3 regions of the Paenibacillus sp. FSL L8-0502 genome follow, and region 2 is predicted to be linked to each of the others. Evidence: predicted binding sites of a transcription regulator. Region 2 holds the regulator's gene; each other region holds the start of a gene.

Region 1 (2,280 bases), 2.7 Mb from region 2:
TGAAGTCTTCGACCATTTCTCTCGTTCCGTCTGTAGAACCGTCATCAGCTACAATGACTTCGAATAGTTGCTTTGGATAGGTTTGTGTCTCAAATGAAGCGAGTGTAAGCAACAATTGCTGGACTCGATTATAGGTTGGAATGATGACGCTGTAGCGGATAGCCAATATGATCTCCCCCCCACCATTTTTATTAGTGAACGTATGAACAAGATAAATAATAACAATGTATTCAAGGATTTTAGCCTGGTCTAGTCAAACATCCCTCAAGGTTCGAAACAGGCTTGTTCTTATCGCGGAAGTTAAGGTGGGAGTTCTGTATTTTCTGCTAATTTGCAGGTACGTTCAGTGGTGTTATGTATGTATAATCATGGTATTATGCATAGAGATGTAAAGTAAAAGCGCGGGCGTTTCCTATCCGCTGAAAGCCCACTCAGCATACAGAAACAAACATGAGATGAAATGGGCAAGTTATGGTAAACTATATGGAGTTATAGAAGACCTGAAAGAGGAGTACTATATGACACAATTTGTCTATAAGCAAATTATTGACGATCTCAAGATGAAAATCTTTGCTGGAAAGTTTGCAGATATGAGATTGCCAGATGAACGTAGTCTTAGTGAGACTTACCAGGTTAGTCGTAGTTCAATTAAACGTGCTCTGACTAAAATGGAGAATGTCGGAATTATTTTTAAAAAACAAGGTTCCGGGACATTTATTAATCCATTATACATAAGAAATGAATCTATCTTTAACTACGAAGGCTCTAATCTAGGAGTCACTGATAATTTTCAAATGCATGGTAAAAAGCCAAAAATCAAAGTACTGAGTTTTGAGGTCATTCCGCCAACAGAAGAATTACAGCGCGATTTGTTCTTGGAGACTCATGATTTTGTATACAAAATTGTCCGCTTACGTTTGTTTGATGATGATCCTTTTATGATTGAAACAGGCTATATCCCTATTAAAATTGTTCAGAATTTAAATCAGACTATTATCGAGGGGTCCATTTTTAATTATTTGGAAGACTCGCGGAACTTGGCCGTCACCAAATCTTTTTTATCCATTTTTGCAGAACCGTCCCAAGAGAATGATCAAAAGCTGCTACATTTAAATGAAAATGAGCCTGTAGGTATTATGGAAGGTGTGTTCTTTTTAGATAACGGTACGCCATTTGAGTTTTCTCATATGCGATTTCATTACAAATATTTAAAATTTAATACCTTTGTATCGGTTCACTAATGATAAGACTGGAGAATTCTCCGGTCTTTTTTTTATAATTTTGAGAAAAGGATTGGAGCCTGCGATTGCAACGGTTATTACAAATTTTATTGGTTTATACTTCTATATATTTTAATGTAAGAGCTTTTTTACTGTCTTTTTAATTTATATTTCATAGTATGTTCAAAATTTCACAAAATTGGACCGTATCACTTGTGAAAAAGGTTGAATTTAATCGGCGCGGCGTTATGATGTACATGTAGATGAAATTTCCGGAAATAAATTACAAACAATACTACTTAGGGAGTGGACACCATGTCATTATCACCCGTGTTAGCAGATTATTCATCTAAAACATATTTAGAAAAACTTGATGCATATTGGCGTGCAACGAACTACATTTCGGTAGGTCAGCTTTATTTAAAAGATAATCCTTTGTTGAGAGAGCCTTTAAAAGATTCAGATGTGAAGGTTAAGCCTATTGGACACTGGGGCACAATTCCAGGACAAAACTTTATTTATGCACATCTAAATCGTGTTATTAATAAATATGATTTGAACATGCTTTACATTGAGGGCCCTGGTCACGGCGGTCAGGTTATGGTTTCAAATTCATATCTGGATGGAAGTTACACCGAAATCTATCCGCAAATTACGCAAGATATCCCAGGTATGAAGAAATTGTTCAAACAATTCTCTTTCCCTGGCGGTATTGCTTCACATGCTGCTCCTGAAACACCTGGATCTATCCATGAAGGTGGAGAATTAGGCTACTCCCTTTCTCATGGTGTAGGTGCCATTCTGGATAATCCTGATCTGATTTCGGCTGTTGTTATTGGTGATGGCGAAGCTGAAACGGGTCCACTAGCCGCTTCGTGGTTCTCTAACAGATTTATCAACCCGATCACGGATGGTGCAGTGCTGCCAATCTTGCACTTGAATGGCTTTAAGATTAGTAACCCAACGATTATGTCTCGTCAATCGAAAGAAGAATTGACCTCATACTTTAAAGGTTTGGGCTGGGAGCCATTCTTTGTTGAAGGTGAAAATCCGGATCACA
Region 2 (2,280 bases):
TGGGCAACAAGCGAAGGACGGGAGAAAAAGCCAAGCTTATCCAAGTGTGCAACCGGACGCAAACCGTAGTCGCGTACGTTTTGCTCTACTTCGGCGATCGTCTCAGACATGTGCGTATGCAGTGGCAAGTCCAGATCATGCGCAGCTTGTACGAATTTTTCAATAAACGCAGGTGGACATGTATATGGCGCATGCGGTGACATCATCGTTGTAATACGGCCGTCTGCTTTACCGTGCCAGTTACGCGCAAAAGTCACGGCCTCTGCCAGCTTGATTCGCTGTTCTTCCTCCGAACATAGTCCAATTGCTCCACGCATCAGACTTGCACGAATACCTGACTCTTCAGCCACACGAGCCACCTCATCCATATGATCGTACATATCGAGGAAGGTTGTTGTTCCACCTTTCAGCATTTCCAGCACAGACAAGGACGTACCCCAGTACACGTCTGTAGATGTAAACTTGGCTTCCATAGGCCACATTTTTTCCTGAAGCCATACTTGAAGTGCCAAATCATCTCCATGCCCACGCAGTAGAGACATCGCCGCATGACCATGAGTATTGATCAGACCAGGTAAAAACAATAGCCCTTTACCATCGATCGCTTCCGTCTCTTCCTCACCCGCAGGCAAGGTTTCGCCAATATAAGTAATACGACTATCCTCCACAATCATAAAACCATGGACTACCCCTGCTTCTGGTCCATTTACGGCAAAAGATCCGTTTTTAATCATCCATTTATTCACTGTCATATTGTGCTTCTTCCTTTCCGTCCTCCAAATAATAAGCGAGGCTAAGCAAATCAGTTGTAAAGTCTGTGGCATGAATCCGAATGTTGGCTGGTGCCTTGAGAGTAGTCGGTGCAAAGTTCAGGATCGCTCCAATTCCGCTATCAATAAGCCTATCAGCCACGTGCTGTGCTTCAAAATCAGGTACGGTAATAATCCCGATTCGAATGTTTTTTTCTTTCACAGTCGCTTCCAGTTCATCCATCGGTTGCACGACCAATGTATTGATCTTGGTTCCTACCTTATCCGGAAACGCATCAAATACCGCCACAATCTTCATATTGTCTTTTAAATAAGCGTTATAATTCGAAAGGGCTTGCCCCAGATTACCCGCTCCGACCAATACTACATTAATTTGTTGGTCGATTTTCAGGATATGGCGTATTTTCTCAATGAGATAAGAAACATCATAACCGATACCCTTCCGACCAAAATCTCCAAAATAAGCAAGATCTTTACGGATTTGGGCCGGGTTCAAATCTAGCCTCTGTCCCAGCTCTTGAGAAGAGACCGTAGCCACCTCCCGTTTGTGCAGTGCATTCAGATAACGTAAATATACGGGTAACCTCCGTACGACAGCCTCTGAAATTTTATCTGATTTCATACTTGCTCCCCCTAATTGTAACGAACATACTTATGTCCGTCCGTTATGCCTCTGTCTCCGGGGCGGATTGGAGCCATTCGGCGATGCGGGGCACCATTTGCTCCGATGGCATATGCTCCATTTTTGGTCCCGGTAACGAGTACAAAAAGTGCTTTCCGTAATAGGATTCAATCACACGCGTATCATAAACGATAACGACCCCGTGGTCGTTCGCTGTACGTACCAACCGACCAAATCCCTGTTTGAAGCGAATGACCGCTTGCGGTACAGACAGCTTCATAAATGGATTCTTCTTCTGCTGCTGGAGCAGTTCGCTTTTTGCCTCCAGCAGCGGGTGATTCGGCGGTTGAAACGGCAAGCGAACAATGGCTAGACAAGTCAGAGCCTTCCCCGGAATATCGACGCCTTCCCAGAAACTGCTGGTCCCCAGCAATACAGAAGCTTTCGCTTCCTGAAACCGGCGGGTTAGCTTGCTGCGACTTCCACTGTCCACACCTTGTCCCAGCACAGTAATTTCGCTGGATGCTAAGGCCTCTTTGAGCGGCTCATACACTTGCCGGAGCATCCGATAGGACGTAAACAGAACGAGCATTCTCCCACGTGTCGCCTGAGCAGTCGCTCCTAGAGAGCTAACGAGCATATCTACAAAATGCGCATCTCCTACACTGCCCTTCACACTTGGGAAATCCCGTGGAATAACCAGCAACACCTGATCCCTGTAATTAAAGGGTGACGGGAGCTGCGAAGTCATCAGCCGCTCTTGATCTGCGGCCTCCTGTAAGCCGAGCTGATCGATCATGTACTGAAACGACTTATCTACCGACAAGGTAGCAGAAGTCAGAATAATGCTTCTTTTTTTGTCAAAAAACATTTCTTTCAACTGGCGGC
Region 3 (2,280 bases), 2.0 Mb from region 2:
ACTTGATCATATTTTGCTCTGTAAAAACTATAATCATTCCAATGATATCATTGAGAAAGCCCAGCACGTACAGAACATTACAGTCGTGGGAGCTGGATACATTGGTGTTGAATTGGTAGAAGCTTTCCAAATGAATGGTAAAAATGTAACGCTGATCGACAGTGCTGATCGTATATTGAATAAGTATTTGGACCATGAGTATACAGACCGGATTGAAAGTTCCCTGAAGGAACATGGCATTAAGCTGGTACTTGGCGAGACGGTGAGTCGTTTTGAGGGTACGAACGGTAAGGTAAGTAAAGTCGTGACCTCTAAAGGAGAATATGAAACAGAGCTTGTTATTCTCTGCATCGGTTTCCGACCTCAAACGGATCTGCTCAAAGGTCAGGTAGATATGTTGCCTAACGGTGCGATCATTGTGGATAACTATATGCAAAGTAGTTGCCCGGACGTGTTTGCAGCAGGCGACAGTTGTGCAATTCGCTATAATCCGACCGGCAAAACGGCTTATATCCCTTTGGCAACCAACGCAGTTCGTATGGGTACGCTGGTGGCACGTAATCTGGTGCAACCAACCATTGCCTACATGGGAACCCAAGGAACTTCGGGTATCAAAATTTACGAAGACAATATCGCAGGAACAGGCATGACGGAAGCTGCGGCAACAGATGAAGGCATGACTGTAGAAGCTGTAACCATTGAGGACAGCTACCGACCTGAATTTATGCCAACCTCCGAAAAAGTGTTACTGAAAGTGGTATATGAACAGGGGACGCGGAGAATTCTGGGTGCTCAAATTATGTCGAAGGTGGATTTGACGCAATCCATTAACACGCTATCCGTAGCCATTCAAAACCATATGACCATTGACCAGTTGGCCTTTGTCGATTTCTTCTTCCAGCCGCACTATAACAAGCCTTGGAATTTCTTGAACGCGGCAGGTTTACAAGCATTGCCTACAATATCTGAACGGAACCCAGTTACTGTATAATTAGATTTGTCTGTGACATTGTTCATAAGTTTGTCAACAATCTGAGGCGTACGGATGAATCCTTATAGTACAATATAGAGTAGCATAAGGATCAGGGGGGAAGTAACTTATGGGTTTGTTTTATATCCTTTTTCTTGTAGTCGTGGCCATGGTAGGCCTTGGTGGAGTTCTTTGGTTCTTAAGAGCAGTTGAAAAGGAAGAATACAATTAAATGTAAAGCGCGTAGTAGCGCAGTAGATGTAATAATACAGAAAAACAGTCCTTTTTTCAGGGGCTGTTTTTTTTATAGTTACGAAAGTGATTTTTTTCACAAACTTAATCACTGATTTTAAATAAAATATGAAAGAAGAATATTTTAGTGAATAGATATTAAAGGAGCGGGGATATATGGCGAGCTATAAACCGGGGCAAATTGCTGAAAAGACGGTGGAAACAGGAGTGGCCAAGGCGAACAACCCGTGGACTGTGGCGGTGGTACTGGGGTTTTTGGCAGGTGCATTTATTGCACTCGGGTTTTTGCTGGATATACGTGTTATTGCAAGTGCGCCTAAAGAATGGGGAAGCATTGCCACCTTTATTGGAGCTGCGGTGTTCCCTATTGGTCTGGTATTAGTTTTGATCGCAGGCGGAGAATTGCTGACCGGCAATATGATGGCGGTCCCTTTGGCGAGATGGGCAGGACGGATTAAGACAGGAGTCATGTTTCGTAATTTGGCGATTATTACGCTCAGTAATTTTGCAGGTGCGTTATTCGTTGCATTTTTCTTTGGGCATGTGCTGGGTTTGACAGAAATGGGCCCTTATCTGGACAAAGTGGTGGATATGGCAGGACATAAGCTACACGAAAGCTTTTTGCAGTCTTTTATATCGGGTATAGGATGTAACTGGCTCGTAGCACTGGCTGTATGGTTGGCATATAGCACAGACTCCATTGGCGGCAAAATTATGGGGATTTGGTTCCCGACCATGGCCTTTGTGGCTATTGGATTTCAGCACGTTGTTGCCAATATGTTTCTCATTCCGGCGGCTATTTTTGCAGGCCACTTTTCATGGGCAGATTATGTTATGAACTTCATTCCGGTCTGGCTGGGGAATTTGGTAGGAGGTAGCCTGTTTGTGGCTGGAGCCTACTGGTTGGCCTATCTGAAAAAGCCTCAAGCCAACGCACATCCAGTGAATGAATCTCCAACTACTTCTTCGGTTGCACATCCAATCCGTTGATTGATCCTACCTAATCACAGTACTTTAAACAGCAATGAACAAAGCAAATCCGCCATGACAGGCCCGGG

Evidence for each region. Region 2 encodes Rex, which represses fermentation and respiration genes when NADH is low (regulators of the CRP and FNR family bind a similar motif). Its sites were predicted from a motif close to TTGTGAAATATTTCACAA; they were not measured.
Region 1: a site for Rex is predicted at 1,400-1,417, ahead of NSQ57_RS01065 (phosphoketolase family protein). Genes of this name have one in related genera too.
Region 3: a site for Rex is predicted at 1,287-1,304, ahead of NSQ57_RS23190 (formate/nitrite transporter family protein). Genes of this name have one in related genera too.

The regions. Positions count from the first base shown of each region.
Region 1 is NZ_CP151958.1:235,840-238,119, forward strand. Features, by position in the region: gene NSQ57_RS01055 (glycosyltransferase) at 1-166, opposite strand, end outside; gene NSQ57_RS01060 (GntR family transcriptional regulator) at 519-1,241, shown strand; gene NSQ57_RS01065 (phosphoketolase family protein) at 1,536-2,280, shown strand, end outside.
Region 2 is NZ_CP151958.1:3,354,323-3,356,602, forward strand. Features, by position in the region: gene NSQ57_RS14320 (amidohydrolase) at 1-752, opposite strand, end outside; gene NSQ57_RS14325 (redox-sensing transcriptional repressor Rex) at 739-1,392, opposite strand; gene dinG (ATP-dependent DNA helicase DinG) at 1,436-2,280, opposite strand, start outside.
Region 3 is NZ_CP151958.1:5,315,416-5,317,695, reverse strand. Features, by position in the region: gene NSQ57_RS23195 (FAD-dependent oxidoreductase) at 1-991, shown strand, start outside; gene NSQ57_RS23190 (formate/nitrite transporter family protein) at 1,379-2,212, shown strand.